Regions from separate parts of the Kitasatospora sp. MMS16-BH015 genome, predicted to be linked through region 1. Evidence: riboswitches for the same ligand, from Rfam matches in the RefSeq annotation. Region 1 holds a riboswitch; each other region holds the start of a gene.

Region 1 (10,397 bases):
CTCCCCGGCGGCAGCAGCGACACCGAGACCGCCCACCGCGAGCGGCTGAGCCGGCTCAGCACCCGCGAGGTCGACGTCCTCACCCAGGTCGGCTGCGGCCTCTCCAACGCCGAGATCGCGGCCGCCCTGTACCTGGCGGAGACGACCGTGAAGTCCCATCTGGGGCGGATCCTCCACAAGCTCGGCCTGCGCGACCGAATCCAGGCCGTCGTCTTCGCCTACGAGAGCCGCCTCGTCCAGCCGGCCTGACCACCCTTCCGATCAACCGTCCCATCGCCCGCGCGGAGCCTCAGCGCCAGAGCCCGCGCAGCGCCGTCTCGATCAAGCGGCCGGGGTAGCCGGCAGTGAGCGGCCCGGTGCGCAGCAGCCAACGGTTGAGCAACGGCCCCCAGAATCCCTGCCCACCACAGTCCAGCAGTGAACCCACCACTCTCGGAGGCGCGTTCCACTATCGACAACGGTCATCAGGCAGTCCATCTACGATCTTCGACGTCGACCCGGAACTACGTCGGGGCTTCCCGGTCACAGCACAAGGACATCGAGCGGAGACACAGATGAGCTTGCCCGGTCCTGACCTCCATACTTTGAGCCTCGAGGAGCTTGAGGCCCACCTGGCCGGCGTCGAGGACAGACACGAGCTGGAGCGGATCCGCACGGTGGCGCAGTTCCACGTCTATCACTCCACGGCCCCTCGCGAGGTCCGGCTGGCCTGGGCGAAGCTGTCTCTGGCGGCGAACGAGCGAGGCCACGGTGACGACCCGGGGGATCAAGCTCGCATGCACGGTCAAGAGTTCGCTCTCCGTACTTGGGTCATCGGGCACCTCGGCCCCGACACCGATCCGGCCTGGAACCCCGAGACCCTGGCCGAGGACACACTCACCGTGCTCTCGCTCGACCCTAGCGTGGCGGAATCGACTGCGAGAGACTGGCCGGACCTGCCCATCGAGGAGATCGTTGCCTTGCGCCGGCACAAGAACCTCACCGCCCACGTCGAACGGCTGATGTCCGACTTGCCGCCCGGGCTACTCAAGGAGCACCTTGCAACTTGGGCTGCGGCTCGACGGCACCTGCCGTGAGCCGGACTGCTGAGCCGGACTGCCAGCCGTGACGTCTGGACGGTCCCGGAGGGACAGCATGCCGAGGCGTGACTACGAGGACGACCCGGACGCCCCCAAGGCGAACAGCCTGGTGCCGGCCGCAAGCGTGGTGTTGGTCGACGCTGAAGGGCGGGTGCTGTTGCAGCGGCGGGCCGACAACGGGATGTGGGCTCTCCCGGGCGGGAAGCACGAGATCGGTGAGTCCCTGGCCGACTGCGGCATTCGGGAGACCCACGAGGAGACCGGCATCGAGGTGGAGATCATCGGCTTCGTCGGCACCTACACCAACCCGGGGCACGTCTTCGCGTACGACGACGGCGAGGTACGGCAGGAGTACTCGATCTGCCTGCTCGCCCGCCCGGTCGACGGCCGGCTCCGCGTCTCTGACGAGTCGTTCGAGCCCGCCTGGTTCACGCCCGAGCAGACCGACGGCCTGCCGATGGTGGCCGCGATCCGCAAGCGGGTGAACGACTGGCGCGACGGCCGGTACCCCGTCGTCCGCTGAACCGGAAGCACCCGGATGCCCGGTGCTCTCCCACCCCCACTTGACGTCGGATAATGGTCAGGCTGCGGACCGACCAGGTCGGCGGCACCCATGGACGGAAGCGACGAGAGGTAGCGGACGGATGACCCTGGAGAAGGGCCGGCGCGTCAGGTTGGGCGAGGACCTCGGGCTCGGTGAGGCGGTGGCCGGGGAGCACGGGATGGCCGTCGGGTTCCTTTCGCTCGCGGCCGGCCTGGAGGGCACCGTCGAACGGGTCGACGGGGAGCTGCCGGAGAGCGAGGAGTCCCTCGAGTACCAGCGGCTCACGGCGTTGTTGACCGACTACGGCCACACCATGCCGGAGGCCAGCCGCGAGCGGCTGGAGTCGCAGATCGCCGAACTCCGACCGGAGTGGGCCGCCCACCAGGAGCGCGGCGCCCAGGTGACGGTACGGGTCCGGCTGGACAACGGCTTCGTGCTCGACGGCGCGCACCAGGATGTCCTGATCCCCTTGTGACGAGCGCGGGGGCTGGCCGGGACGCCCACCGCACTGCCAAGGCAAACCCGTTCAGGGGACGCAAGGGCGTTGGGTAGTGTGCTACCCCATGGGTCCGGAGCATCCCCTTGTCCGTCATGTCTTCCCCGACCTCGCCGAGGAGTTGATCGGCCTTCTGCAGGAAGAGGGTGAGGAGGAGCTGGCCCTCCTCGCAGCAGATCTCCGCCTGGTCGCGGAGTGCGGCTGTGGTGACGACTTCTGCCAGAGCTTCAAAACAGCGCCGCATCCGGCTGGGAAGGCATACGGTCCGGACCATCGGTGCGTGCTGCTGGCGCCAGCGCAAGGCATGCTCGTCCTGGACGTCGTGGACACGCGGATCATGTACGTGGAAGTGCTCCACCGGGACCCCTTGCGGGACATGCGTCTCCCGCAGTCGGAGTAGGCCATCGGGGCTTCGGTGTCAGCAGCCGGATCTAGCATCAGCTCATGACCCCTGAGCTCCTGTCGGTCGTCCGGGCCGCGCTCCCTGCTGGCCGGATGATCAGGTCGGACGAGGGCAACGGAGAGGTCCGAGCCCTCTGGATGTCCGACGGGCCGACCAAGGCCGGACTCTGGGCGCAGCTGTACGGCGACCACCGCCGCACTGGCGTCTGGCCGCTGCTCCTCGATTCCCGAGACCCGCACGACGGCGAGTTCAGGCCGTGGGGCGCCGGCGAGCTCTTCCCTGAACGGATGTCGTCTCCGGAGGCCCACGACGCCGCCGAGCTTCTCGGGAGGTGGTGGCGGAGCTACACCAGCGTGGACGACGAGGAGGACGTGCTGTCGCCGGCTGACCGGCTGGCTGTCACCGCGCCCTTCGGTCGGGTGTGGCCGGGGCCTGCCCCGGCCCTCCGGCCGACCGCAGACCCGATGGCCACGGCCGTCGACTACGCGCGCCACTTCCTCGCTCGCCGACCGCACTCCCGGCTGGGCCTGGTCGCGGCCGGCTCGGGAGCACACGCCCTCGCCGCCGTCGGCTGGGACGGGCCCGTCAACTACGCCAACGACACCGCCGAGTTCGCCGCCGTCGTGGCCGACTGGGAGGAGCGGTTCGGCGCCCGGGTCGTGGGCGTCGGCTCCGCGACGCTCCACCTGAGCGTCGCCGCGCCGCCGACCACGGCAACCGAGGCTCTCCTGGTGGCCGCCGAACACTTCGCGTTCTGCCCGGACAACATCTGGCAGAACCACCACCCGCACACAGTGGCCGCGTACGCGGGGCGGCTCATCGGCTGCCACGGCTGGGACTTCTGGTGGGACTGACCTGACTCGTCAGCGCGCTCCCGGCGGGCCGGGGCGTCAGCGGGCCAGGCGTCCCAGCAGGGAGGAGGCGACGGTGATGCCGGCGGCGGTGGCGAGGGCGAGGACGGCGAAGTCGAGGGGGAGGTGGGACGGGGTGCCGATCAGGAGGCCGCGGAGGGCGTCGACCTGGTAGCTGAGGGGGTTGGCCTTGCTGACGGCTTGGAGCCAGCCGGGCATCAGGTGGACGGGGTAGAGGGCATTGGAGCCGAAGAAGAGCGGCATGGTGATGGCCTGGCCGATGCCCATCAGCCGGTCGCGGGTGAGCACCACGCCGGCGATCGCCATCGAGAGGCAGGAGAAGAAGGCCGAGCCGAGCACCACGGCGGCGGCGACGCCGAGCAGGCGCAGCGGGTTGGCCGTCATGCCGACGCCGAGCACCGCCGCCAGGACGACCACCACGGCGGCCTGGATCACCGCCTTCACCCCGGCGGCGAACGCCTTGCCGGTGACCAGGGCGGCCCGCGGGGTCGGGGTCACCAGGAGTTTGGTGAGCACCCCGGAGTCCCGCTCCCAGATGATCATGATGCCGTAGAAGATCGAGATGAACATCGCCGACTGCGCGATGATCCCCGGCGCCAGGTAGTCGAGGTAGGGGATGCCGCCGGTCGGGATGGCCTTGAGGCGGGTGAAGGTCTCGCCGAAGATCAGCAGCCAGAGCGCGGGCTGGATCGCCCGGGTGTACAGCTCGGTGCGGTCGTGGCGCAGCTTCTGCAGCTCCACCGTGCACATCGCGACCACCCGCGCGGGCACCACCCGCCAGCCGGTCCGCGCCCTCGGCGGGACCAGCAGCAGCCCGAGCTCGGCGGCAGGATCCGCACCGGCCGGCTCAGCCGACCCGGCCGGCGGTACGACGGGTACGACGGACATCACCGAAACCTCCTTCTGTGGCCTCGCCGTTCTCGCCGCGGGTCAGCCCGCGGCCCGAGTAGTGCCGGAACACGTCGTCCAGGGTGGGCTCGGCCAGGGCGGGATCCTGCTCCCGCACCTGGGCCTTGAGCTCCTCGGGCGTGCCGAGGGCCCGGATCCGGCCCCGGTCCATCAGGGCGATCCGGTCGCAGTGCCGGTCGGCCTCGTCCATGTAGTGCGTGGTGACCAGGACGGTCATCCCGGTCGCCCGCCGCACCGCGTCCACCCGCTCCCAGACCCCCGCCCGCGCGATCGGGTCGAGCCCGATGGTCGGCTCGTCGAGCACCAGCAGCCGGGGCGCGCTGACCAGCGCCTGCGCCAGCTCCAACCGCCGGACCATGCCGCCCGAGTACGTCGCGGCCATCCGGTCGGCCGCCTCGGTGAGGTCCACCGCCACCAGCGCCTGGGCCACCCGGGCCGCCCGCTCGGAGCGGGGCACGTCGAAGACCCGGGCGAAGAGTTCGACGTTCTCCCGCCCGGTCAGCCCGCCGTCGGCGGAGAGCTGCTGCGGTACGTAGCCGAGCAGCCGCCGCACCTCGGTGCGCTCCCGCCCGGCGTCGTGCCCGAACACCCGCACCATCCCGGCCGGCGTCGGCAGCAGCGTGGTGATCGCCCGGATCGTGGTGGTCTTCCCGGCCCCGTTCGGCCCGAGCAGCCCGAACACCTCACCCGTGTGCACGGTCAGGTCGACCCCGTCCACCGCCCGGGTCCCGCCCTCCTTCCGCCGGCCCCGCTGGAACGTGTACTCCAGCCCGTGGCAGACCACGGCCTCGGTACCGCCGCTCTCGCTCACCGCACTCACCCCGCCCTCCCGTTGCCCTGGAACGAATCGCCCGGAGCCGAACCTCCTACGGACGCGCCGCCCGGGAGCAAGCCATCCGAACCCGAGTCCCCCGCCTCTCGCAGGCCCTCGGCGACTGCGCGCAGCGCCGGCAGCGCGGCGGTCAGGGTCGCCCGCTGTTCGGCGGGCAGGCCGGCGACCACTTCGTTGACCAGCGCCGTCCGGCGGGCCTGCCAGGCCGAGAGCCGGGCGACCGCCTCGGGGGTGGCGTGCAGCAGGGCGGCCCGCCGGTCCGCCGGGTCGGTCTCCCGGCGCAGCAGGCCGAGCCCGATCAGCTGGTTGACCAGGGTGGAGACCGAGTTACCCGCCAGGCAGAGCTCCCGCGCGGCCTCCGACACCCGCAGCCCCGGCGTATCGATCACCAACCGCAGCAGCTCCACCTGCGCACCGCGCAGCCTCGGCTCGGTCAGCCGCTCCCGCAGCCTGCGCCGCACCAGCCGCTGGATCCCCACCAGCAGCCCGGCCAGTTCCCCGCCGAGCGCCCCCTCGGGCGCCCCGAGCCCTTTTGTCGTCACACTGTCATATTAGCTCTCACTGAGAGGCATCTGGCTAGACCGAGAACAAGGAAAGACAGCCCGATCCGTGGCTCAGGTGGACTCGGTCGCGCCGAGCAGGAGATCACCCAGGCAGCAGGCCGGCCCGGGCACCGCGTGGTCGGGGCGTGGGCCAGACGCGCGCCGGGTGCGGTCGAGTTCGGCGCCGGCCAGGACTGCGGCGTGGACCGCGCGGGCCAGGCGGGCACCCCAGGTGGAGCGGGGTCCGCCAAAGAGATCGGGGGTGAGGCCGGGGGCAGGGGTGCGGACGGCGATGCAGACGGCGTCGGACGGGGTGCCCGAGCAGTCGTAGCCGGCGTCGAGCAGCGCCTGCACCTTGGCCTCGGTCGCGGTGGCCAGCAGGTTGACCAGCCCGGCGTCGCCGACCGGGGCCGGTACGACGGCGAGGATGTTGATGGTGCCCGGTACGTAGCGGCGGCCGGGGAGCGCCACGGCGGCAGGGCCCGCATCCGGGGCCGACGGCGCGAACGAGGCCGACGCCGGGGCAGCGGCGGCGGCCCAGGTGGGGACGCCGATGCCGGTGGTCACCACGGCGGTCACGTCGGTGTCCTCGGCCCAGGTGGCGTCGTCGACCTGGGCCGCCGTCATGAGGCCGACACCCGGGCCGGTCAGGCCCTCGGCGGCGGCGAGTTCGGCCAGGTGCTGCGCCGGGTCCATCCGTGCATAGCCGGGCCGGACTTGGGCGTTGAGCACCCAGCCGCGTTCGCCGAGACCGCCGCCGAGCACCGCACTGCTCACCATCCGCCAGCCGGGGCCGGCCCGCCAGACCAGGTGGTGACGGCAGGCGCCGTCCTCCATCCGAGCACCCCGCGCCACCCTCGGCCGCACCTTCGCCCCGCCCAACTCTCACTCCCGTCACGACGAGCCCCCGACGGCCCGCCGGGCGAGCCTAACCCGGCCCGAGCAGACCGATGATCACAGCAGTGGACCGTCACCACCGACCCCACCGAAGCACCATCACCGACCGCGCCGCATCACCACGAGCTGCCGCGCCACACCACCACGACCTGCCGCACGGCCGCCCACGCGGCCGACCCATTCGCCGCGCCGGACCACCACGGCCTCAACCCCGTGTTAGTGTCGCGCTGCCGGACACCTGCAGAATCGTGCAGGTGTCCGACAGCGTGTCAGGCAGCGAAGCCGGTGACGCCCAGCACGAACGGGCCACTCCGGCGCTGTCCCGCAACTGTGAGGCCCCGCCCGGGGCCGAGCCAGGTCGCCTCCTGCCGCGCTCCGACATCGACCCTCGCAGGAAGGGGCGATCCGTCCCAGCCGGTCTGCCTTCGGTGCTGCCGTCCGGCGGATCGACCGCTTCCCGACCGCACAGGAGGAAGCGGCGCATGACGCCCCACCCCGACCAGCTCCGGCCGCGCTCGCCGCTCGCCCGCACCCTCGCCACCGCGACGGCGCTCCTGGCGGCCACCGCCCTGCTGACCGGCTGCGGAAGTTCGGGGGGCTCCGGCAGCTCCGGGAGCGCGGGCGGCAGCGGCTCTCCCTCGGCCGCCGCCGCGTCCTTCCCGGCCACCGTGACCGCCGCCAACGGCGCCGTGACCCTCAAGAGCCAGCCGCAGCACATCGTCTCGCTCTCCCCCACGGCCACCGAGGACCTCTACGCGGTGGGCGCCGGCAAGCAGGTCGTCGCGGTCGACTCCTCCTCCAACTACCCGACCGGCGTACCGACTTCGACGCTCAGCGGGCTCACCCCGAACATCGAGGCCATCGTCGTCTACCACCCCGACCTGGTGATCGCCTCGCAGGACACCAACGGGCTGGTGGCCGGCCTCACCAAGCTCGGCGTGCCCGTCATGATCGAGCCGGCCGCCGCCAAGCTGGACGACGCGTACCAGCAGATCGAGCGGATCGGCCAGGCCACCGGGCACAGCGCCGAGGCGAGCAAGACGGTCACCGACATGAAGACGAAGATCGCCGACACGGTGAAGCAGGCCGGCAGCGGCCACACCGACCAGAGCTACTTCTGGGAGGTCAGCGCCAACCCCTACTACTCGGCCACCTCTACCACCTTCGTCGGCCAGGTCGCCTCGCTGTTCGGCCTGAAGAACATCGCCGACGCCGCCGCCAAGACCGCCGACGGCGGCTACCCGCAGCTGGCGCAGGAGTACATCGTCTCGGCCCAGCCGCAGCTGATCTTCCTGACCGACAGCGGCGCGGCCAGCGGCGGCCAGACCGCCCAGGTGGTCGCGGCCCGGCCCGGCTGGAACACCGTGCCCGCCGTGAAGAACAACCGGATCGTCGCCCTGAACGAGGACATCGCCTCGCGCTGGGGGCCGCGCCTGCCCGAGCTGGTCACCGCCATCGCGCAGGCCGTCCAGAAGGCCCCGGCCCAGTGACCGAGGGCGAGCTGACGGCGTGACCGCCGAGGGGGACGAGCCGGCCCAGGCCCCGAGCGGCCCGGCGACCGCGGCAGCGACGACCGCAGAAGCAACAAGCGACATCGGCGCCGGCCGCCCCGCCCGCACCCTGCGGGCCTACGGCCTCGCGGTGGCCTTCCTGGTCGCGGCGGTGCTGGTCGGCGCGATGGCCGGGGCGGCGAACCTCAACCCGTTCGCCACGGCCGCCGCGCTGCTCGACCGGCTGCCGCTGGTGCACCTGGGCTCGGGGCTGGACCAGCTCGACCAGGCCGTGCTGTTCCAGATCCGGCTGCCCCGGGTGGTGCTCGGGGCACTGGTCGGCGGGGCCCTCGCGCTGGCCGGGGCCGGGTACCAGGGGGTGTTCCGCAACCCGCTGGTCGACTCCTCGCTGCTCGGCTCCTCCGCCGGGGCCGGCCTCGGCGCCACCATCGCGATCGTCTCGCTGGGCGGCTCCTCGCCGCAGGCGGTACCGATCGCGGCCTTCGTCGGCTCGCTCACCGGCGTGGCCTTCGCCTACCTGGCGGGGGCGGCGAGCGGCACCGGCACGGCCACCCTGCTGCTGGCCGGGCTCGCGGTCTCGATGTTCCTGACCGCCGTCCAGACCTACGTGCTGCAACGCTCCACCGAGTCGATCCAGCAGGTGTACACCTGGCTGCTCGGGTCGCTCTCCACCTCCTCCTGGGACCGCGCCTGGCAGATGCTGCCCTACCTGGCGGTGGCCGGCACGGTCGTGCTGCTGCACGGGCGCCACCTCGACGTGCTCTCGGTCGGCGACGAGGAGGCCCGCTCGCTGGGCCTGCACCCCGGGCGGATCCGGCTGACCGTGGTCACCGCCTGCGCGCTGGCCGCCGCGAGCGCGGTGGCGGTCAGCGGCCTGATCGGCTTCGTCGGGATCATCGTCCCGCACGCGGTACGCCGCCTGGCCGGCTCCTCCTACCGCCACGTGCTGCCGCTCTCCCTCCTGGTCGGCGCGGCCTTCCTGGTGCTCGCCGACACGCTGGCCCGCACCGTGGTCGCCCCGGCCGAACTGCCCATCGGCGTGGTCACGGCCCTGATCGGCTCCCCGCTCTTCGTCTGGATCCTCCGCTCCACCAGGGCGGTGCGGACGTGACGGCAGGCGGTACGGACGTGAGCGGACAGCACGCGGCCGACGGCCTCTCGGCGGTCGGCGTCGAGGTGGACCTGGACCGTACCCCGGTGGTGCACGGGGTGGACTGCGCCGTCGAGCGCGGCGGCTGGCTGGCCCTGATCGGGCCGAACGGGGCCGGCAAGTCCACCCTGCTGCGGGCCGTCGCAGGGCTGCTCCCGCACCGCGGCACGGTGCGGGTGCACGGCACCGAGGTCTCCCGCCTCCGGCCGCGCGAGCGGGCCCGGCTGATCGGGTACGTGCCGCAGGACCCGGTGCTGCCACCGGACATGACCGTGCGGGACTACGTGCTGCTCGGCCGCACCCCGCACCTCGGCTACCTCGCCGCTCCGGGCGAGCGCGACCGCCGCACCGCCGCCGAGACCCTGGCCGCCCTCGACCTCGCGCAGCACGCCGACCGCGGGCTGGCCACCCTCTCCGGCGGTGAGCGCCAACGCGCCGCGCTGGCCCGGGCCCTGGCCCAGGAGCCGCGCCTGCTGCTGCTCGACGAACCCACCTCGGCGCTCGACCTCGGCCACCAGCAGCAGGTCCTCGACCTGGTCGACGACCTCCGCCGCACCCGCGGCCTGACCGTGCTCACCACCCTGCACGACCTGACCGCCGCCGCCCAGTACGCCGACCGGCTGGCCCTGCTCCACCGGGGGCGGATCGAGGCGAGCGGCACGCCCGCCGAGGTGGTCACCCAGGAGCTGATCGCCCGGGTCTACGCGGCCCGGGTCGCGGTGACCACGGACCCCGACGGCCGCCCGGTGGTCACCCCGCTGCGCACCCGCACTCGGTAGGTCACCTCGACCCGGTCACCTGCACCACCGTGTGCAGCACCCACGACTGCAGCACCCACAGCGGCGTGCCGTCCACCAAGTACCTCCTCACCCGCTGACCCCGCCACCGGTTGTCAGCAACCGGCCAACAGGCCGCGACTTCCGTCCCAGCTGATGACACCGCGCTCCGGCAGTGCCTGAATGAATGCACTAGCCACCAACGGACCGCCCCCGAAGGGACTCCACCGTGAAGTCGCTCCGCACCGTGCTCGCCACCACCGTCGCCGCCGGCACCCTGGTGCTCACCGCCGCCGCCATCCCCGCCTCGGCCACCACCTCGGCGAGCTTCACGGGCACCTCCGCCGGCAAGTCGAGCTCCAGCGCCGCGATCCAGTACGCGTACA
Region 2 (10,397 bases), 610 kb from region 1:
GAGGACGGGTCGGCGGCCTGGCGGCGGATCTCGCGGAGCGGGACGACGATCGCCGCGCTGCTGATGGACCAGAAGATCCTGGCCGGGGTGGGCAACGTGTACCGGGCCGAGGTGCTGTTCCGGCTCGGGATCGCGCCGCACCGGCCGGGCAAGGCGATCACCGAGGCCGAGTGGAAGGCAATCTGGGCGGACCTGGTCGACCTGATGCACGACGGCGTCGGGGCCGGCCGGATCGACACCGTCCGGCCCGAGCACACCCCCGAGGCGATGGGCCGCCCCCCGCGGGTGGACGACCACGGCGGGGAGGTCTACGTGTACCGGCGGGCCGCGATGCCCTGCCTGGTCTGCGGCACCGAGGTGCGGACGGAGTCGCACGCGGCCCGCAATCTGTTCTGGTGTCCCCGCTGCCAGCAGCGTTAGGGTCGCCGGATGCGACCGCGAGTGGTGTACGTGACCGACTTCGACTACCCGGCCAAGGGTCGGGACTACGGCGCCGAGGACCGCTGGCTGACGGCGCGGCTGGAGCCGGAGTTCGAGGTGGTGACCTGCCCGCCGGCCGAGGTGACCGGGCTGATGGGCGGGTGCGACGCCGTGGTGGTGCGCAACAGCGGGCCGGTGCTGCACCACCGGGAGGTGTACGAGGAGTACACGGACCGGGCCCGGCGGGAGCGGATCCGGGTGTACAACCCGCTGAGTGGCAAGGCCGACATGGCGGGCAAGGGTTACTTGGTCGAGCTGACGGCGGCCGGGTATCCGGTGATACCCACGGCAGAGGCGGGCTGGGACGGCCTGCCGGAGGTGCCCGAGTACGTGGTGAAGCCGGTGCAGGGGGCGGATTCGATCGGGATGGCGGTCCTCCCGGCGGCCGAGCTGGAGCGGGCCGAGCTGGCGGGGATGCTGGTGCAGCCGAAGGTGGACTTCGCGTACGAGGTGTCCTTCTACTTCGTGGACCAGGAGTGCCAGTACGCGCTGTACGCCCCGGACCCGGCGGCGCGGTGGCTGCTGGAGCGGTACGAGCCGAGCGAGGCGGACTTGGCGTTTGCGCAGCGGTTCGTGGAGTGGAACGGGCTCCCGCACGGGATCCAGCGGGTGGACGCCTGCCGGACGGCGGCCGGGGAGCTGCTGCTGGTGGAGCTGGAAGACCTCAACCCGTACCTCTCGCTGGAGCTGCTGGACGAGGAGACCCGGGAGCGGTTCGTGGCCGCGTTCACCCGCTCGCTGCACGGGCTGCTGGCCGCCCCGCGCCCAGCGGCACCGTGAGCTCGGTGTCGGTGTCGTAGCTGCGGGCGGCGTCGAACTCGCCGGTGAGGTCCGGGAGGCGGCCCAGCAGGTCGTGGGCGCGGACCAGCTCCTCGGGCTCCAGCCGCCGGGTGAGTCCGAGGTGGGGGGACCAGCGGCCGGGGAGGTAGTACGGGTTGGGCTCGGGGGAGTCGGCGAGCAGCTGCCAGATCCGGTGGTGCAGCCGGACCAGCTCGTAGCCGGGGACCACCGACCAGGCGAGCACCCGGCGGCGGCTGCGGGCGCTGAAGGAGAGCAGGCCGGTGAGGCGGACGGGCAGCGGGAGGGATGCGGCCAGCAGCTCGTCGACCCGGGCCAGCGCCTCGGGGGAGAGGGTGCCGCAGGCCAGGGTGAGGTGCGGGCGGTGGCCGGCGTGGGTGTTGCGGGCCAGGCTTGGCACGCCGCCGTCGGAGAGCCGCTGCCAGACCTCGCGGACGGCGGCGTCGAACTCGGGGGCACAGGTGAGCTCCACGGTCTGCATGTGATCACCGTAGGGAGCCCGGGCCGAACTGACGAAGTATTTACGGCCGGGTGAGGGGAGAGACGGGAGGGAAGGGAGGGGAGAGACGAGCGAGGCCGGGGGACAGGTGGGGCGCGCGGGGGTGAGCGTCGCGTGGGGCCGAGGGGCCGGAGGGGCGGCGGGTGGCTGCGCTGCGCCGCGAGGGTCGGGGGCCCGGGCGGGCTCAGTCGCGGTGGCCGAGGACGCCGTGGGCCAGGACCTCGGCGATGGCGGTGTCGACCAGGCGGTAGCGGACGATCCTGCCGTCGCGGTCGCCGGCCACCAGGGCGGCGGAGCGGAGCAGGCGCAGGGCCTGGGAGACGGCGGTGTCCTTCATCCCGGTGGCCACGGCGAGGTCGGAGACGGCCAGCGGGCCGGTCTCGTGCAGGGCCAGCAGGATGGCGAGCCGGCCGGGGTCGGCGAGGAGGGAGAAGCGTTCGGCCCAGGCCCGGACGTGCTCGGTGTCACCGATGGCGGCGATGGCCTCGCAGACCCGGTGGCCGTCGATGGTCCGGTGGGTCGCGCGGTCGGCGGGGACGAGATGCATGCCCCTGATTGTCTCATCCTGAGCCGGGGCGGCTCCGGTGGGGCGTGATGTGCGACACCTGCACAGGTGTGCAGGCTTGCAGGTCATGGGCCGTCACCCCTACGGTGTTCCACGCCGTGGTGCTCGGGAAGCCGGTGACGGACCATCAAGGTCCCAGCCCGGAGCGGCCCTCGCCACTGTGATCGGGTAGTGCCCGCACCATCTCCGTACGAACCTCACCGTACGAACGGAGGGTCACTGGACGTCAGTCCGGGAAGGCCGGGTGCGGGTGCGCTGACCCGTAAGCCAGGAGACCGGCCACGGCACTTCACGAAGTGATCCACGAGGTGCTGGAGCGTGACCGCAGATGACCCTGCCCGAAATCAGTGCTGCCCCGGGTGCCGTCCCGGTGGCGGCGACCGCCCCCGCCGGCTTCCGGTGGAAGCGTGAGGACACCACCCGGACCGTCGGCCTGATGCTGGTCATCCTGGCCATGCACGTGGCGGCCTTCGGCACCCTGTTCTTCCTGGTGGTGCCGGAGAACTACAAGGTCGGCACCCAGGTGTTCGGGGTGGGCCTCGGCATCACCGCGTACACCCTGGGCATGCGGCACGCCTTCGACGCCGACCACATAGCCGTGATCGACAACACCACCCGCAAGCTGATGGCGGACGGCAAGCGGCCGGTCTCGGTGGGCTTCTGGTTCGCGCTGGGCCACTCCACCATGGTCGTGGTGATGGCCGGCCTGGTGGCCGGCGGTGCCGCGCTGGCCGGCACGCTGATGGACGACGAGTCGACCACCCACAAGGTGCTCGGGATGATCGGGACGACCACCTCGGGGGCCTTCCTCTACCTGATCGCCGCGCTCAACCTGGCCGCGCTCACCGGCATCATGCGGGTCTTCCGGGCGATGCGGGCCGGGCAGTACGACGAGCAGGAGCTGGAGCAGCACCTCAACTCGCGCGGCTTCATGAACCGCGTCCTCGGCCGGGCCACCCGTTCGATCACCCGCCCGGGCCAGATGTACCCGGTCGGGATGCTGCTCGGCCTCGGCTTCGACACCGCGACCGAGGTGACCCTGATGGTGATGGCCGGCTCCGGCGCGGCGGCCGGGCTGCCCTGGTACGCGATCGTCTGCCTGCCGCTGCTGTTCGCCTCCGGGATGAGCCTGTTCGACACCCTGGACGGCACCTTCATGAACTTCGCCTACCAGTGGGCCTTCTCCAACCCGGTCCGCAAGGTCTACTACAACCTGACCATCACCGGGCTCTCCATCGCCGTCGCCTTCGTGATCGGCACCATCGAGCTGGTCTCGGTGGCGCACGACAAGTTCGACCTGACCGACCCGGTGTCCGGCTGGATCTCCGAGCTGAGCCTGGACAACGTGGGCTTCGCGATCGTCGGCCTGTTCGTGGTGGTCTGGGCGCTGGCGATCGGCTACTGGAAGCTGGCCAAGGTGGACCGCAGGTGGGCCGGCAAGACCTCCTGACCGGGTGCGCCTGACAGGCGGGGTGCGGCGGGGCTCCGTAGGCTCGTGAGCATGGCTGATGCGTACCTGGCCCGGCGTGAGCGGTTGCGCGAGCACTGTAGTGCCCTCGGGGCGGACGCCTCCCTGGTCACCCGGGCCGCCAACGTCCGGTACCTGACCGGCTGCTCCCCCTGCGGTGCGACGCTGCTGCTGACCCGGGAGCGCGCGCTGCTGGCGCTGCCCGAGGACCTGCCGCCGGACGACACCGGCGAGCACCTGCTCGACCCGGAGGTGGCCCGGCTGCCGGTGGCCGCCGGGGAGGACTCGGCGCTGGTGGCCGCCGAGGCCGCCGGCCGGCTGCGGGTGGCCGACCTCGCGGTGGAGGAGCACGACCTCACGGTGACCCGGCACCGGGCAGTGGCCGGGCTGGCCGAGGGCATCCGGCTGACCGACCTCGGCGAGGCGGTGGAGCGGCTGCGGGTGGTCAAGGACGAGCACGAGATCGCCGACCTGCGGATCGCCGCCGAGATCGCCGACCAGGCGCTCGGCGAGCTGCTCGAATCCATCCTGGTCGGCCGCACCGAGCGGCACCTGGCGATGGAGCTGGAGCGCCGGATGATCGACCACGGCGCCGACCGGGCCGCCTTCCCGGTCTCGGTGGGCACCGGCAGCCACTCCGGCCAGGAGGCGCACCAGCCCACCGACCGCCGGGTGGAGGAGGGCGACTTCCTGACCGTGGTGCTCGGCGCCCAGTACCGGGGCTACGGCGTCTCCACCGCCCGGACCTTCGTGATCGGCGCGGCCCCCGCGCCCTGGCAGGTCGAGCTGCACAGGCTGGTCTTCCGCGCCCAGCGCGCCGCCCGGGAGGCGCTCGGTCCCGGCGTGGCGCAGCACGCGCCGGACCAGGCGGCCCGGGAGATCCTGCAAGCCGCGGGCCACCAGGACACGTCCGTACACCCACTCGGCCACGGCATCGGCCTGGAGATCAGGGAGGCGCCGCGTCTGGGCCCCGCGGACATGGGTAAACTGGACAACCGCGTGCCGGTCACCGTCGGCCCAGGGGTGCACATCCCGGGCAAGGGCGGGGTCCGGATCGAGGACACCCTCGTGGTGCGCCCCCTCGAAGAGGGCGGGCCCGAGCTGCTCACCATCACCACCAAGGAGCTCCTCGCCCTGTGAACCGCCCCGGCGGGAGCAGGCCGCACCCCTTGGTTCCTTGACAGCTATATCAGGAGTAAGTGCGCCCGTGGCTTCCACGAACGATCTCAAGAACGGCATGGTCCTCAAGCTGGAGGGCGGCAAGCTGTGGTCCGTCGTCGAGTTCCAGCACGTCAAGCCCGGTAAGGGCCCGGCCTTCGTGCGCACGAAGCTCAAGGAGGTCCTGACCGGCAAGGTCGTCGACAAGACCTTCAACGCGGGCACCAAGGTCGAGACCGCCAACGTCGACAAGCGCGGCATGCAGTTCTCGTACAAGGACGGCGAGAACTTCGTGTTCATGGACACGGACACCTACGACCAGATCACCATCGAGCCGTCGGTCGTCGGCGACGCCGCCAAGTACCTGCTCGAGGGCTTCGAGGCCCTGGTCGCCATGTACGAGGGCTCCGCCATCTACATCGAGCTCCCGGCCTCCGTCGAGCTGGTCATCTCGCACACCGAGCCCGGCGTGCAGGGCGACCGCTCCACCGGTGGCTCCAAGCCGGCCACCCTGGAGACCGGCGCCGAGATCGCCGTCCCGCTCTTCATCGTCACCGGCGAGAAGATCAAGGTCGACACCCGCGACGGCAGCTACCTGGGCCGGGTCAAGTAATCGTGTCATCCGCACGGAGCAAGGCCCGTACCCGGGCCTTCCAGATCCTCTTCGAGGCCGATCACCGCGGCGTCGACCCGCAGCAGGTGCTCGCCGACTGGGTGGGCCGCGCCCGCGACCCGCAGCCCGACGAGGGCACCCCGCAGGTGGGTGAGTACACCATGCAGCTCATCGAGGGCTACGTGGCGCACGCGCGCCGGATCGACGACCTGATCGCCCAGTACTCGGTGGACTGGACGCTGGACCGGATGCCGATCGCGGACCGGAACGTGCTGCGCCTCGGCGCGTACGAGCTGATCTGGGAGGACGGCACCCCGGACGCGGTCGTCCTGGACGAGGCCGTCGAGATCGCCAAGAAGTTCTCCACGGACGACTCCCCGGCGTTCGTCAACGGCCTGCTGGCGCGGTTCATGGAGCTCAAGCCCTCCATCCGCCGGGCCTGACACCCCGTTCGCTCGTGAAGGCCGCCTGACCGCAAGGTCCGGCGGCCTTCACGTGTTCCGGTTCAGGAGCCCCTGGCGTATGTTGGCTACTGACCGGTAACATCCCTGGACGAAGGGCGTACCACCCATGACCACCGCGACCCGCAGCGAGTTCGACCAGGGCATCGCCCTCACCCCGGTGGAGCCCGGGCGGTACGAGGGCGAGCTGGACGCCGGCTGGCAGATCGGCGGCGGCGTCAACGGCGGGCTGCTGCTGGCGGTGGCCGGCCACGCGCTCTCGCTGCGGCACGGCGAGGACGGGCACCCGGACCCGGTCTCGATCAGCGGGTACTACCTCTCGGCCTCGGTGCCCGGGCCGGTGAGCGTGGAGACCGAGGTGGTGCGCACCGGCAAGAGCCTCTCCACCGGCACGGCGGTCATGCGCCAGGGCGGCGAGGAGCGGCTGCGGGTGCTCGCCACCTACGGCGACCTGACCGGGCGCGGCGGCGAGATCCGCACCAGCGCCAAGGCGCCCCAGCTGCCGCCGCCCGAGCAGTGCATCGGCGTGGAGCACGCCCCCAGGCAGCTGATCGAGCAGGCCGCCCTCCTTGAGCGCTTCGACCTTCGGCTCGACCCGGCCACCGTCGGCTGGGCGCTCGGCGCGCCCTCCGGCGAGGGCCGGATCCAGGGCTGGTTCAAGCTGGCCGACGGCCGCGAGCCCGACCCGCTCAGCCTGCTGCTCGTCGCCGACGCGCTGCCGCCGGTCACCTTCGACCTCGGCCTGCCCGGCTGGGCCCCGACCATCGAGCTGACGGTCCATCTGCGGGCCAAGCCCGCGCCGGGCTGGCTGCTCGTCAGCCACGCCACCCGCAACCTGGCTGACGGGTACTTCGAGGAGGACGCCGAGGTCTGGGACTCCACCGGCCGGCTGGTCGCGCAGTCCCGCCAGCTGGCCCGGGCCCCGCGCGGGTAGGGGCCTTTCGCTCAGACTTTCGTCACGCTCGGTTACACGGCTGTGACATCAGGTGTGTGTGCGGAGCGGCGGGCGGGGGAGGAAGGGGGCAGCGGCACTGCCGCCCCCTTCGGCACCTCAGCACCAGGAGTCACCGATGTCCCGCACCGGCCGCAACCCCCGCACCTCCCGCTGCGCCGCCCCAGGCGGCGGCCGTCGCCGCGAGGACCAGGCGTTCCTCACCGGCATCCTGACCAGCGCCGCGGACTTCGAGCGGGCCCGCCCCTGGCGGCTGACCGACGCCGCCGACTTCGACTCCTACCTGCTGGACACCGCCGTGCTGCTGGCCGAGGCCGAGCGGTCCTTCGGCGTGGTGCGGGCGCGGATGTTCCACCCGCAGGACTTCGCCGAGTTCTGCCTGCTGCACGGCCTGGACCCGGCCGAGCAGGGCTCCCGGGACCGGTACCTGGTCAACCCGGCCCTGCAGACCCAACTGCTCGCCTACCAGGGCGAGGAGCTGGCCGGGGACTTCATCCCCCGGCTGGTCCGGGCCCGGGAGAACGGCCTCACCCTGCTCCACGCCGACCTGCTGCTGGCCGGCGGCCTGCTCGGCGGGGCGGGGGAGCGGCAGCCGGCCGAGGTGCGGCGGGCCCACCAGCAGGGGGCCGAGACCTTCCGCCGGATGCTGGTCGGCGCCGGCTACGGCGCCTTCACCTTCCGCTGCGCGGTGGAGGCCCCCGGCGGGCGGCTGGTGGCGCAGGCGCGGGTGCTGCACTGGGAGGACGGGGTGGTGCGGCTCAACGACGAGGACCTGGACCTGGTCTGTGCCGTGCTGTGCGCCGGGCTCGCGCGGGAGCTGCCGGGGTTGGCGGTGCTGGCCGGGACGCAGGGCGGCGGGGGCGCCTGCGGGGAGTACCGGCAGGTGGCCTGGGCCTGGCAGAGCGGCGGGCACGAGTACGTGCCGGCGGCGACCACTTTTGCGGAGGCGGGGTTCCCGTTGGGGACGGTGTGCTGATTACGGCAACCACATGGGGGCGCGGGGAACTGCGCGCGCAACCGTGCACGAGGTGCATGGCTGGCAGCGCAGTTCCCCGCACCCCCATTGGGTTAACCGTTTCTGCTAAAAAACTCAGTTCGCGTCTTCGTCGCGGACGGCGCGACGGGCGTCCGGGTTGAGCACGCCCCAGCTGATCAGCTGCTCGGTGAGGATCGAGGGCGACTGGTCGTAGATCACGGCGAGGGTGCGAAGGTCGTCCTGGCGGATCGAGAGCACCTTGCCGTTGTAGTCGCCGCGCTGGCTCTGGATGGTGGCCGCATAGCGCTGGAGCGGGCCCGCCTTCTCGGAAGGCACCTGAGTCAGTCTCTCCAGGTCGAGCACGAGGCGCGGCGGCGGCTCGGCCGCGCCGCCCGGGGTGCCGCCGGGCAGGAGCTCCTGCACCGGGACGCCGTAGAACTCCGCGAGCTCGGCCAGGCGCTGCACGGTGACGGCACGGTCGCCGCGCTCGTAGGAGCCGACCACGACGGCCTTCCAGCGACCCTGGGACTTCTCCTCGACGCCGTGCAGGGAGAGACCCTGCTGTGTGCGGATCGCTCGGAGCTTGCCCCCGAGTTGCTTCGCGTAGTCGCTGGACATTGGTCTCCCCGGACGAGATTGCTTCGCGTTGAGTGGGCTACGAGCCACCGGTGGTCGGGTGGACCGCCGCCTGCCGTGCTACCGGTGGGTTGGACGGCCGTCTCGTAACTCACTGTGAGGTTACGTAGAGTGAGGTATTCGCGTCAAGCCGAATGGGGCAGTCGTGCGAATAGCGGAGCGGCCCCGCCCGAATGCAGGGGAAACGCGCTGTTAGGATGTGCGGAAGCTTCCGGTGCGCCGGGAGCGTTCCACCAGACATCCTTTAAGGCCCGTCCCGTGAGGCGGGGAAGGAGGTCGGCTTCGGCATGACCACAGGCACTTCCGCACGCACCGACAGTCCGCGCCCCCCGCGCCAGGTGCTCGACGCGACCGACGTCTCCCGGGTGATCACCCGGATCGCCCACGAGATCGTGGAGCGCGCCAAGGGCGCCGAGGACGTCGTCCTGCTCGGTATCCACACCCGCGGTGTCCACCTCGCCCGCCGGTTGCACGACAAGCTCGCGCAGATCACCGGCCGCGACATCCCGCTGGGCACCCTCGACATCACCATGTACCGGGACGACCTGCAGCTCAAGCCCGCCCGGGCCATGGAGCACACCGAGCTCCCGCCCGGCGGGGTCGAGGGCAAGCTGGTCGTGCTGGTGGACGACGTGCTGTTCTCCGGCCGCACCATCCGGGCCGCGCTGGACGCGCTCAGCGACATCGGCCGGCCGCGCGCCGTGCAGCTGGCCGTGCTGGTCGACCGGGGCCACCGCGAGCTGCCGATCCGGGCCGACTACGTGGGCAAGAACCTCCCCACCTCGCTCCGCGAGGCCGTGCAGGTCCGCCTCGCCGACATCGACGGCCGGGACGCCGTGCTGGTCGGCGACCGGGACTACGCCGCGCGCTCCTCGCAGGCCCTCGCCGCCGAAGCGGGCCAGACTCAGGAGCAGGGCCTGTGAGCCCGGCGGCCACCGCACCAACCCGCACCGACCTCCCGGAGACCTCGCAGTGAGCAGCTACCTGATCCGCAACGCCCAGCTCCTCGGCGGCGCCCCGCAGGACATCCTGATCGACGGCGGCGTCATCCAGCAGATCGGCCCCGGCCTGGCCGTCGAGGCCGACATCGACATCGACGCGCACGGTCTGATCGCGCTGCCCGGCCTGGTCGACCTGCACACCCACCTGCGCGAGCCCGGCAAGGAGGACGCCGAGACCGTCCTGACCGGCACCCAGGCCGCCGCCAAGGGCGGCTACACCGCCGTGCACGCGATGGCCAACACCACCCCGGTGGCGGACAACGCCGCCGTGGTCGAGCAGGTCTGGCGGATCGGCCGTCAGGCCGGCTACTGCGACGTGCACCCGGTGGGTGCCGTCACCGTCGGCCTGGAGGGCAAGGAGCTGGCCGAGCTCGACGCGATGCACCGCTCCGAGGCGGCCGTGAAGGTCTTCTCGGACGACGGCAAGTGCGTGGACGACGCCGCGCTGATGCGCGCCGCGCTGGAGTACGCCAAGAGCGTGGACGGCGTGGTCGCCCAGCACGCCCAGGAGCCCCGGCTGACCGAGGGCGCCCAGATGAACGAGGGCACCGTCTCGGCCGAGCTCGGCCTCGGCGGCTGGCCCGCCGTGGCCGAGGAGGCGATCATCGCCCGGGACGTGCTGCTGGCCAGCCACCTCGGCGCCCGCCTGCACGTCTGCCACCTCTCCACGGCCGGCTCGGTGCGGATCGTGCGCTGGGCCAAGTCCCAGGGCTGGGAGATCACCGCCGAGGTGACCCCGCACCACCTGCTGCTCACCGACGAGATGGTCCGCACCGGCGACCCGGTCTTC
Region 3 (10,397 bases), 5.9 Mb from region 1:
ACTTGGCGGTGCCCTTCTCGCCGCGCACCAGCACCCCGCCGACGGCGGGGGAGACCGCGTTGAGCAGCAGCCCGAGCCGCAGGTCGGCCATGCCGACGATCGCGGTGAACGGGTATCGGACGTCAGTCATTCGGCACTCCTGAGGCTCTCCTGGGGCCGGGGCGCGCCCGGCGGTACGAACGGCAGACCCTCGGCGGGCACCCCGCCCTCGATCAGCTTCCACAGCGCGTCGGTGTCGGCGTGCTCCTCGATCAGGTCGCCGAGGCGGTCCAGGCGCTCCTCCCGGGCGGCGGCGAAGCAGGTGTCCGGCGCGGGCACGAAGGCCCGGCCGGCCAACTCGGCCACCTCGCGCAGGAAGGCGCGGCGGAAGCCGTCGTTCTCCAGCGCGCCGTGCCAGGTGGTGCCCCAGACCGCCCCCTCCCGGCAGCCGTCGAGGAACGCCTCCCCGCCGAGAACCGCCACCACCCCGTGGTGGATCTCGTAGCCCTCCACCCGCTCGCCGTACGCCTCGCCGACCGGCCGGGCCAGCACCTTTTCCCGGCCGAACTCGACCCGGGTCGGCAGCAGCCCGAGCCCGGGCACCCGGCCGGCCCTGGACTCGACCTCGTCCACGATCTCCCGGCCCAGCATCTGGTACCCGCCGCAGACCCCGAGCACCGGCCGCCCCTCGGCGGCCCGGGCCAGGATCGGGGCCTCCAGCCCGCGCTCGCGCAGCCAGGCCAGGTCGGCCACGGTGGCCCGTGAGCCCGGCAGGATCACCAGGTCGGCGTCGGCCAGCTCCTCGGGCCGGGTGGCCCAGCGCAGCAGCACGCCCGGCTCCTGGGCCAGGGCGTCCAGGTCGGTGAAGTTGGAGAGCCGCGGCAGCCGCACCACGGCCACCCGCAGCACGTCGGCGCCGTACGGGCCCTGGACGGACCCCCGGTCGACCACGGTGGTCAGGTCGAGCGAGTCCTCGGCGTCCAGCCAGAGCCCCGAGAGCATCGGCAGGGTGCCCAGCACCGGACGGCCGGTCAGCTGGTGCAGCATGTCGAGCCCGGGGGCGAGCAGCCGCGCGTCGCCGCGGAACTTGTTCACGAACCAGCCGGCCACGTGCCGCTGGTCCTGGGGGGAGAGCAGCGCCAGTGTGCCGTACATCGCGGCGAAGACCCCGCCCCGGTCGATGTCGCCGACCACCACCACCGGCAGGTCGGCGGCCACCGCCAGGCCCATGTTGGCGATGTCCCGGTCCCGCAGGTTGATCTCGGCGGGGGAGCCGGCGCCCTCGCAGACCACCACCTCGTACCGGGAGCGCAGATCGGCCAGGCACTCCAGCGCGCGCTCCAGCAGCACCGGCTTGCGCTCGCGGTAGTCCAGCGCGCCGACCTCGGCAACCGGCTTGCCGAGCAGCACCACCTGGCTGCGCCCGTCGGCCCCGGGCTTGAGCAGCACCGGGTTCATCGCCGCCTCGGGCTCGATCCGGGCGGCCGCCGCCTGCATCGCCTGGGCGCGGCCGATCTCGGCACCGTCGGCCGTGACGAAGGAGTTGAGCGACATGTTCTGCGCCTTGAACGGCGCGACCCGCACCCCCTGCCGGGCCAGCCAGCGGCAGATGCCCGCCGTCACCACGCTCTTCCCGGCGTCGGAGGTCGTCCCCGCCACCAGCAGTGCCCCGCTCACGCCGCTCCCTTTCGTCGTACATCAGCCACCTTCAGGGGCGCGGGGAACTGCGCGAGTCGGAAGACACCCTTCCGGCGACCGCTTCTCCCGGAATGACTTGCACCCCGAAACGCCCCAACGAGACCGGTCACACCCAGCGCAAGCAGCCCGACCCGCCGCGAAAGCCGACAGGCCCGCTCCACGTCATCCACCGTCACCGCCCGCAGCTCCGCGCCGAGCACCGGCCGGTGTTCCACTCGCTCGCCGTACTGCAGCGTCCCGCCCAGCCGGACACCCAGCGCGCCCGCGAAGGCCGACTCCGCCTGCCCGGCGTTGGGGCTCGGGTGCGCGGAGCCGTCGCGCCGCCAGACCTTCCACGCCGTACGCGGCTCCGGCGCCGCCGCCACGGTGAGCAGCGCGGTGAGCCGGGCGCCGGGCCAGCCGGCCACGTCGTCCAGGCGGGCGGCGGCCCAGCCGAAGCGCAGGTAGCGGGGGGAGCGGTGGCCGACCATCGCGTCCAGCGTGTTGACGGCGCGGAAGGCCAGCAGGCCGGGGGTGCCGGCCAGCGCGCCCCAGACCAGGGCGTTGACCACGGCGTCGGCGGTGTTCTCGGCCACCGACTCGACCACGGCCCGGGCCAGCTGCGCCTCGTCCAGCCCGCTCGGGTCCCGCCCGCACAGGTGCGGCAGCCGCTGGCGGGCGGCGGTCAGGTCGCCGGCCCGCAGGTGGCCGCCGATGGTCCGGGCCTCCCGGGTCAGCGAGGTGCCGCCGAGCACCGTGAAGGTCGCGGCGGCGGCCAGCCCGGCCCGGCGGCGCCCGAGCGCCCGGTCGGCGAGCACGGCCCCGGCCGCCACACCGCCCACGCAGAGGGCGGTGTGCAGCGCCCCCACGCCCCGGTGGTCGCGCCAGAGCGCCCGCTCCAGGCGGTGCGCGGCGGAGCCGAACAGGGCCACGGGGTGCCCGCGCCGGGGGTCGGCGAACAGGGCGTCGGCCAGATAGCCCGCCGCACTGCCGAGGGCGAAGGCGGTGCCCCGCCTCAACGCGCGCACTGCGCAGCGGGCATGGGCAGCGGTACGTACGCCACGGTGACGGGTGTCCTCACTCAGGGTCCGCGCCCTGGCTCGACGAACCGGAGGTGAGAGTCTCCTGGCTCCCGGGGCCCTGAACGGGCTGCCCGGTGACAGTGGCGGGACCGCGCCGGACTCGCACCGGCTTCCTCTGCTTGCCTCCGTTTGGCTGAAAGATCCCACCACGCGCCCCGACCGGGAGTCAACAAACCACCCCGGTGGGCTTGGTCACCAGCGGCCCCCGCCGGATGCCCCCGACGGTCCGTCAGTACCTCCGAAGCAGGTGCCCTGCTCACCGGGGCCGGGCTGTGCGATCCGCCAGGGCCCGTCCGGGCCCGGCGGTCGGGCTTCGTGCGTTCAGCGGCTGGGGGACGACCGAAATGCCCCCGTACGGTCAGGGGGCATGCGACGCAGACCGCTTCCTCCTGCCCCCACCCCCGTGCCCTTCTCCCCGTCCGCAGCCCGCGCCCACCGCGCCGGCCTGGGCCTCACCCCGGACCAGGTGGCCGAGGGCCTGGCCGCCCACGGCGTCCGGCTGCTCCCGGGGCACGTGCTCGCCTGGGAGACCGGCCAGCTGCACCCCACCGAGGAGGAGTTCGTCGCCCTGGCCCGCGCCCTCTGGTGCCCGCCCGCCCAGCTGATGGGCACCCCGCCCGCCACCCTGCGCGACTTCCGACTCGCCCGCGAGCTCACCCAGGAGCAGGCCGCCGCCCGCATCGGCCTCACTCTCCCCGCCTACCAGAAGGCCGAGGCCACCGGCCGCTGGACCGGCGACGAGGACCAGACCCACGCCCTCGCCCTCACCTTCGACCTCCCCCTCCGCACCCTGGTCACCGTGACCGGCCGTCAGTCCGAACTCGACCAGCGCCTCCGCAGCTGCGTGGACGGCCGCTGGCAGGCCCAACTCAAGCCCGTCGCCCGCCTGGTCCCCGCCCCGCCCGAAGCCCTCTCCGCCGCCCTGGCCACCCTCCAGTCCGAGTACCAGATCCCCCTCCACTGGGGCACCCCGGCCGCCGCTCCGACCACGCCGCTGGCCGAACGCTTCTGGCACCTTCTGGGAGAGCGCTAGTTGCACCATCAGGGGAGCAGCCTGGGCATCCATGTAGGACAGCAGCAGAGTGCACGGTCGGCCGCGCCGTTCCCCGCGCCCCTGGAAACCCCAGCTGGCGTACCAACGGTGGCAACAATCCGGCCTCCGTAGTGAACTGGGCGACGGACCACCCGTCACCCCATCCCCCGGGAGAGTGCCATGCGCCGGCAGACCGCCGCCTTCACCGCCGCAGCCGCCGTCGGGGCCGGAGCGGCGGTGCTGCTGCTCGGCCGCAAGGTGTCCGAGCAGGCAGTGCGGCCCGGTGCGCTGCCGGCCCCCGGCGGGCCGCCGCCGGTGTTGAAGGTGGTGCAGCTGGCGGCCGGCCGGATCACGCTGACCCGTACGCCGGAGGCCCTGCGCCCGGGCAGGTACGCGCTGGAGTGGGGCGAGGACGGGCACGCGGTGGTGGGCGAGGTGGTCGGCCAGGACGCCCGTACCGTGACCCGCCGGCTGGAACGCGCCGACACCGGCACCCTCACCCCCGGTACCCAGCTGCGCCTGACCCCGCGCGTCCTGCGGGGCGACCCGACCTCCGCTCTGGCCCTGCCGTTCACCGAGACGACCGCCGCCGGGGAGCTCGGCCCGCTGCCGGCCTGGCTCACGCCGGGGGTGCGCGGCACCTGGGTGGTCCTGGTGCACGGCCCCGGCGCGGACCGCGAGCAGGCGCTGCCGGTGCTGCCCACCCTGAGTTCGCTCCGTCTGCCGACCCTCACCGTCACCTACCGGGGTGACGCGGGTGCGCCGGCCTCCCCGGACGGGATGGGCCACTTCGGGGAGACGGAGTGGCGGGACGTGGAGTCGGCCGTCCGCCTGGCGCTCGACTCGGGCGCGGGCCGGGTGGTCCTATACGGCTGGTCGCTGGGCGCGACCATCGCGCTGCAGACCGCCGCCCGCTCGGACTGGCGGGACCGGATCGCCGGGCTGGTGCTGGATTCGCCGGTGCTCGACTGGTCGGAGACGGTCCGCCGGGGCGCGGTGCTGGCCGGTGCCCCGGCCGAGCTCGCCGGGCTGGGGGTGCTGGCGGCCGAGGGCCGGACCGGGGTGGATCTGGCCGGCTTCGCCCGGCTGGCCTCCGGCGCGGACCTGGAGGTGCCCGTGCTGCTGCTCCAGAGCCCCGAGGACGCCGTCGCACCGGCCCTGGCGGCCACCGCCCTGGCCGAGCGCCGCCCCGAGCTGGTGAGCCTGCACAGCGTCCCGGGCGCCGCCCACGCGGCCCTGTGGAACGCCGACCCGGACGGCTACGCGGAGGCGCTGCGCCGCTTCCTCACTCCCCTGCTCTGAACCCTGCTCCGACCCCCTGCCCCGGACCCCGCCGCGGAACGCCCCCGGTGCGCCCCCACCGTGCTTCCGGAACACCCCGGAAACCTGACCTGACCATGGCGTGTCCATGGCACGAACCTGTCGCCGGGCGCCCCGGTTTGCGGCGGCTTGCCCGATCTTCGGCGGCTCCCGGCCCCGGAACCCGAAAGAACCGGGCGACCGGATGTGACAGAAGGCCCGTGCACGGGGAAGACTGCACGGCGTGACGTCTCGGAATCCGCGCGACCGTGATGCCCCGCTCCAGCCGACGATCGGTACCGGTGCGACGGTGACCCGTCTCCCGGGAGCGGCCCGCCGTCCTGATGGCCCCCGCTCGGCCGACGCCCTCGGCCCGGGCCGCCGCCGCACGCCCGCGAAGCCCGGCCGGGGCCGGGTGCCGGTGCCGGACGGCTTCCCCGCCCCCGCCGAGCTCGCCCCGTTGGCCCGGCGGATGCTCGCCGACGCCGTGCGGATCGCCCGCTGGGCCGGCGAGCTCGACCAGGTCGACAAGCGCGGCGAACTGCTCCCCGAGGACGCCCGCGCCGCCGGCCGCGCCCTCGCCATGACCGTCGGCGCCGCCGCCAAGGCCTGGGGCCAGGCCCTGCTGATCGGCCTGGTGGAGGCCCGCGACGGCGGCGCCGCCCCCGGTTGGCGCCTGCACGCCTGGGAGCACGACGACGAGGCCGTGGTCCGCGGCTGGTCCGCCCTGTTCGACGCCTGGACGCTGCTCGCCCCCGTCCCGCCCGCCCCGCTGCGCGGCGTCTTCGCGCTGCTCGCCGGTCAGGCCGTGGACCAGGCCCCGCAGCTGCTCTCCTTCCTCCACCTGGTGGACGGCCCGGTGGCCGACAGCGAGCTTCTGGAGCTGCTCCGCCGGGGCCTGGACGAGCGCCGCCACGGCGCGGGCACCGGCACCGCCGTGCTCTCGCCCGTCCCGCACGCGGCCTCCGCCGTCTCCGCCGTCCGCGGCACCTGCCGCGAGCCGCAGTTCGACACCCCGCCGGCCCTGGCCGACGTGGCGGCCGTCCTGGACTGGATGCTGGACGGCCTGGCCGCCGTCGGCGCCGTGGTCCGCCGGGACGAGGCCGCCGAACTCTCCCCGCTCGGCCACTGGGCCGTCCGGGCCAAGCTGGAGGAGATCTGCACCGTCGCGCAGACCGCCGCCGGCCACATCGAGCAGAGCGCCCTCGAACTCCTCGACGCCTGCGCCCGCTACTCCCCGGGCCCGGCCCGGGCCGAGTACCGCGCCTGGGTCGCCGCCCGCCCGGCCGACCGCGCCGTGGCCGAGCTGCTCGACGCCGCCCAGGGCGAGGACGCCCTCCGCCGCGGCCTCGCCTTCGAGGCCCTCCGGGTGGCCGGCGGCACCGCCGAACAGGCCGTCCGCGCCGCCGTCGACCTCCCGGTCCTGCGCCCCTACGCCCTGCTCTGGCTCGCCGAGCAGTCCGAGGAGGAGGGCATCGCCCCCTCCGACGTGCTGACCGCCGAGGACGCCGCCTGGCTCTGGGTCGACACCGCCGCCGCCGTCCTCGACCACGGCGAAACGGAACTCCTGGTGGGCCACGTCGAGGGAGCCTCCGCCGGCGAGCCCGTCCGCCTCTTCAACCGCGCCCGCCAGTCCGGCCACCCCCGCGCCGCCTCGGTCCTGACGGCCGTCAGCTCCGTCCACCCCGACCCGGCGGTAGCCAGAGCAGCCAGGCGGAGTGCTTTCAGCGTCCATAGAGGCGGGGCGTAAGTTGCACTACCAGAGGCGCGGGGAACGGCGCGGCCAGCCACCCACTCCGAGCCACTGAGGTCACAGCAGCCCGTTGCACTATCGGCGGTGCACATACGGAAGGGCCCCACTCCGGTTCCCCCGGAATGGGGCCCTTCACCGTTCAAAGACCGCTCAGCAGCCGCGCGACTCCGCGCGGCGTGCCCGCACGTCCCCGACCTTCTGCCCCACCTTGCGGCGGATCACCAGCAGCGGGGCCATCGCGGCCAGCGTGATCTGCGCGATCGCGCCGATGTGCATCAGCGTGTCGCCGCCCGGCAGGCCGGCGGCCCAGGCCGCCAGGCAGCCGATCGAGACCACGATCCAGCAGAGGGTGGCGGTGGCCAGCAGGCCCTGCGGCTTCGGGTACTCGATCCGCGAGACCATCAGGTACGCGACGCCGAAGATCATCGCCAGCCCGATCAGCATCGGCGGGTCGAGCAGCACGATCGCGATGACCGTCATGGCCCCCATCGGGCAGGGCATGCCCTGGAAGACCCCCGGCCGCATCTTGACGGCCGAGAACCGGGCGAGCCGCAGGACGACCGCGAGCAGCACCGTCAGCGCGATGAACGCCGAGAGCTGCTGGTTGCTGTCCGGGGAGACGATGCCCCAGACGGCCACGAAGTACGCCGGCGCGATCCCGAAGGAGATCAGGTCGGCCAGGTTGTCCAGCTCCGCGCCCAGGGCGGAGGAGCGGAGCTTGCGCGCCACCAGCCCGTCGAAGAGGTCACACATCGAGCCGATCAGCAGCAGCGTCACCGCGGTGGCGGCGCTGTTGCGGTTCGGCGAGGAGGTCTCCCCGGTGAGGTGCGGCATCAGGACCCCGGTGGTGATCGAGTAGATCGCCAGGAAGCCGCAGACGGCGTTGCCCAGGGTCAGGAAGTCGGCGGTGGACAGGTGCTGGGGCGAACGGGGAGCACGGAGCTCGCGGTCGCGCGCCCAGCGGCGGCGGCGCAGGTCCGTCTCCTCGTCCTCACCCAGGCCGACGAGGGTCTCAGGATCAGTCACGGTCAAGGCGCGTCACCCCGGCAGTGGTCTTCTGGCCCACCTCGACGCCGACCTCGACGCCGGGCGGGAGGTAGGTGTCGACGCGGGAGCCGAAGCGGATCAGGCCGACCCGCTCGCCCTGCTCGACCTTGGTCCCGGCGGCCATGTACGGCACGATGCGGCGGGCCACGGCCCCCGCGATCTGCACCATCTCGATGTCGCCGAGCTCGGTGTCGAAGTGCCAGACGACCCGCTCGTTGCGGTCGCTGTCCTTGTTGAACGCCGGCACGAAGCCGCCGGCGATGTGCTCCACGGAGGTCACGGTGCCGGGCAGCGGCGCGCGGTTGACGTGCACGTTGAGCGGGCTCATGAAGATCGCGACGCGGGTGCGGCCGTCCGGCCACGCGTCGATGCTCTGCACCACACCGTCGGCGGGGGAGATGACTCTCCCGGCGGTGATCTCACGCTCGGGGTCACGGAAGAACCACAGCATGCCCGCGCTCAGCGCACAGGCCGGAACGGCCGCGATGGCCCACTTGCCGCTGCGCCGGGTGAGGGCGGTGGTGATCGCGGCGGTGGCCAGGGTCGGCACGAACCAAGGGGTGGCTCCGCGGGCGATCGTCACGCGAGGGCGCCGACCGGCCGGAACGGAGGTGTGAGGGGACGGGCTGATGGGCATCGAAGACCTTAGTCGCGGGGGATCATGGCCGCTGGACGGGGGCCACCGCGGGGATCGAGTGAAAAGGGGACGGCTGCTGTCCCGGTGGATGCTATCGGGACCAGGCGGTAGGTGGGCAAGCCGCCTGCATGTTCAGGTGTCCTTAGCGGTGCCGATCTATACCTGCTATGTGTACGACCGTAGCTCGGGGGGTGGCGGTTCCCCAAGGGGTCGCACGTCCCGCGTGAGCCATGTCTCAATACGAACAGCACCCTTGGTCGGGCACCGTCGGTCGGTTACGGGAGCGCGGGGGCGGCCGTAGGGCGCGCACCGCGAGATGCGCGCCCTACGGCCCTTTCCCCGGGGCCGCCCGGCCGCTCCCCCCGACTGACCAGGTCGGGGATCGAGGCGGCCGGAGCGGCTGGCGGAGGCCGGGCCCGCACGCCCGGCACTCCTGGTTCGGTGGCCGGGGCGCAGCGGCCACCGGCGGATTCGAAATCCGGGCGGCCGGGCTGTTCTGCCCCGGAGCGGCCGTACTACTCGGCGATGCGGTACTCCTCGAGCAGGCGGCGGCCGACGATCATCTTCTGAATCTCCGCAGTTCCTTCACCGATCAGCAGCATCGGGGCCTCGCGGTAGAGCCGCTCGATCTCGTACTCCTTGGAGAAGCCGTAGCCGCCGTGGATGCGGAAGGCGTCCTCCACGACCTCCTTGCAGTACTCGGAGGCCAGGTACTTGGCCATGCCCGCCTCGAGGTCGTTGCGCTCGCCGCTGTCCTTCTTGCGGGCGGCCATCACCATCATCTGGTGCGCGGCCTCGACCTTGGTGGCCATCTCGGCCAGCTTGAACTGGATGGCCTGGTGCTCGGCGATCTTCTTGCCGAAGGTGGAGCGCTGCTGGGCGTAGGAGATGCCCAGCTCGAAGGCGCGGCGGGCCACTCCGCAGCCGCGGGCGGCCACGTTGACCCGGCCGACCTCGACGCCGTCCATCATCTGGTAGAAGCCCTTGCCGGGCTCCCCGCCGAGGACGCGGTTCGCCGGGATCCGGACGTCCTGGAGCACCAGCTCGGTGGTGTCGACGCCCTTGTAGCCCATCTTCTCGATCTTGCCGGGCACGGTGAGGCCGGGCACCGACTCGTTCGGGCCGAAGCCCGGGGTCTTCTCGATCAGGAAGGTGGTCATGTTCTTGTACGGGCTGGAGCCGCCCTCGTCGGTCTTGCAGAGCACCGCCACGACGCTGGAGGTGCCGCCGTTGGTCAGCCACATCTTCTGGCCGTTGATGACGTAGTGGTCGCCGTCCTTGACGCCCTTGGTGGAGATCGCCGACACGTCGGAGCCGAGGGCCGGCTCGGACATCGAGAAGGCCCCGCGCAGCTCTCCGGCGGCCATCTTGGGCAGGAAGTACTCCTTCTGCTCCTGGGTGCCGTGCGCGTTGATCATGTGGGCCACGATGAAGTGGGTGTTCACGATGCCGGAGACGGACATCCAGCCGCGGGCGATCTCCTCCACCACCAGGGCGTAGGTGAGCAGCGACTCGCCGAGCCCGCCGAACTCCTCGGGGATGGTCAGGCCGAACAGGCCGAGCTGCTTCATCCCCTCGACGATCGCGGTCGGGTACTCGTCCTTGTGCTCCAGCTCGGTGGCGACCGGGATGATCTCCTTCTCGACGAAGTCCCGCACGGTGGCGAGGATGTCCCGCTGGATCTCGGTGAGGCCGTCGGTCTGTGCGAGGCGTGCCATCGTGGGGCTCCTGGTCAGGAAGTTAAGAGAGGGTGAGTTGCGGGGGCTCCGCGAAGCGTGACTTCCGCGGAGCCCCCTGGCCGGTGGAGCGAGCGATGACGGCGCGCGCCCCGGACCGGGGTCCTTAGGAGAGGGGAGTCGGGCGGCCCGGCTGGTCGCCGCCGCGCTCCTC

What was found. A riboswitch is a leader RNA that binds a small molecule or an ion and turns the genes downstream of it on or off. The one in region 1 is predicted to bind cobalamin.
Region 2: it holds a riboswitch for cobalamin, as region 1 does, so the genes downstream of both, CFP65_RS05165 (HoxN/HupN/NixA family nickel/cobalt transporter) here and CFP65_RS02635 (ABC transporter substrate-binding protein) in region 1, are expected to answer to the same signal.
Region 3: it holds a riboswitch for cobalamin, as region 1 does, so the genes downstream of both, CFP65_RS28085 (cobalamin biosynthesis protein) here and CFP65_RS02635 (ABC transporter substrate-binding protein) in region 1, are expected to answer to the same signal.

Annotation. Positions count from the first base shown of each region.
Region 1 is NZ_CP025394.1:582,554-592,950, forward strand. Features, by position in the region: gene CFP65_RS02585 (response regulator transcription factor) at 1-249, shown strand, start outside; gene CFP65_RS02590 (hypothetical protein) at 585-1,076, shown strand; gene CFP65_RS02595 (NUDIX hydrolase) at 1,135-1,602, shown strand; gene CFP65_RS02600 (hypothetical protein) at 1,724-2,098, shown strand; gene CFP65_RS02605 (hypothetical protein) at 2,187-2,519, shown strand; gene CFP65_RS02610 (DUF4253 domain-containing protein) at 2,564-3,376, shown strand; gene CFP65_RS02615 (ABC transporter permease) at 3,413-4,282, opposite strand; gene CFP65_RS02620 (ATP-binding cassette domain-containing protein) at 4,242-5,123, opposite strand; gene CFP65_RS02625 (MarR family winged helix-turn-helix transcriptional regulator) at 5,120-5,677, opposite strand; gene CFP65_RS02630 (adenosylcobinamide amidohydrolase) at 5,750-6,514, opposite strand; cobalamin riboswitch at 6,810-6,955, shown strand; gene CFP65_RS02635 (ABC transporter substrate-binding protein) at 7,057-8,064, shown strand; gene CFP65_RS02640 (iron ABC transporter permease) at 8,084-9,196, shown strand; gene CFP65_RS02645 (ABC transporter ATP-binding protein) at 9,214-10,014, shown strand; gene CFP65_RS02650 (hypothetical protein) at 10,241-10,397, shown strand, end outside.
Region 2 is NZ_CP025394.1:1,192,559-1,202,955, reverse strand. Features, by position in the region: gene CFP65_RS05185 (Fpg/Nei family DNA glycosylase) at 1-420, shown strand, start outside; gene CFP65_RS40130 (hypothetical protein) at 430-1,260, shown strand; gene CFP65_RS05175 (2'-5' RNA ligase family protein) at 1,208-1,759, opposite strand; gene CFP65_RS05170 (metalloregulator ArsR/SmtB family transcription factor) at 1,962-2,324, opposite strand; cobalamin riboswitch at 2,425-2,641, shown strand; gene CFP65_RS05165 (HoxN/HupN/NixA family nickel/cobalt transporter) at 2,671-3,792, shown strand; gene CFP65_RS05160 (aminopeptidase P family protein) at 3,844-4,950, shown strand; gene efp (elongation factor P) at 5,018-5,581, shown strand; gene nusB (transcription antitermination factor NusB) at 5,584-6,024, shown strand; gene CFP65_RS05145 (acyl-CoA thioesterase II) at 6,152-6,976, shown strand; gene CFP65_RS05140 (hypothetical protein) at 7,113-7,970, shown strand; gene CFP65_RS05135 (transcriptional regulator) at 8,085-8,588, opposite strand; gene pyrR (bifunctional pyr operon transcriptional regulator/uracil phosphoribosyltransferase PyrR) at 8,894-9,529, shown strand; gene CFP65_RS05125 (dihydroorotase) at 9,579-10,397, shown strand, end outside.
Region 3 is NZ_CP025394.1:6,527,305-6,537,701, forward strand. Features, by position in the region: gene CFP65_RS28075 (putative cobaltochelatase) at 1-130, opposite strand, end outside; gene CFP65_RS28080 (cobyric acid synthase) at 127-1,656, opposite strand; gene CFP65_RS28085 (cobalamin biosynthesis protein) at 1,653-2,675, opposite strand; cobalamin riboswitch at 2,755-2,901, opposite strand; gene CFP65_RS28090 (helix-turn-helix transcriptional regulator) at 3,106-3,771, shown strand; gene CFP65_RS28095 (S9 family peptidase) at 3,952-5,073, shown strand; gene CFP65_RS28100 (hypothetical protein) at 5,315-6,820, shown strand; gene CFP65_RS28105 (CDP-alcohol phosphatidyltransferase family protein) at 6,974-7,855, opposite strand; gene CFP65_RS28110 (phosphatidylserine decarboxylase) at 7,842-8,507, opposite strand; gene CFP65_RS28115 (acyl-CoA dehydrogenase family protein) at 9,023-10,225, opposite strand; gene CFP65_RS28120 (MaoC family dehydratase) at 10,350-10,397, opposite strand, start outside.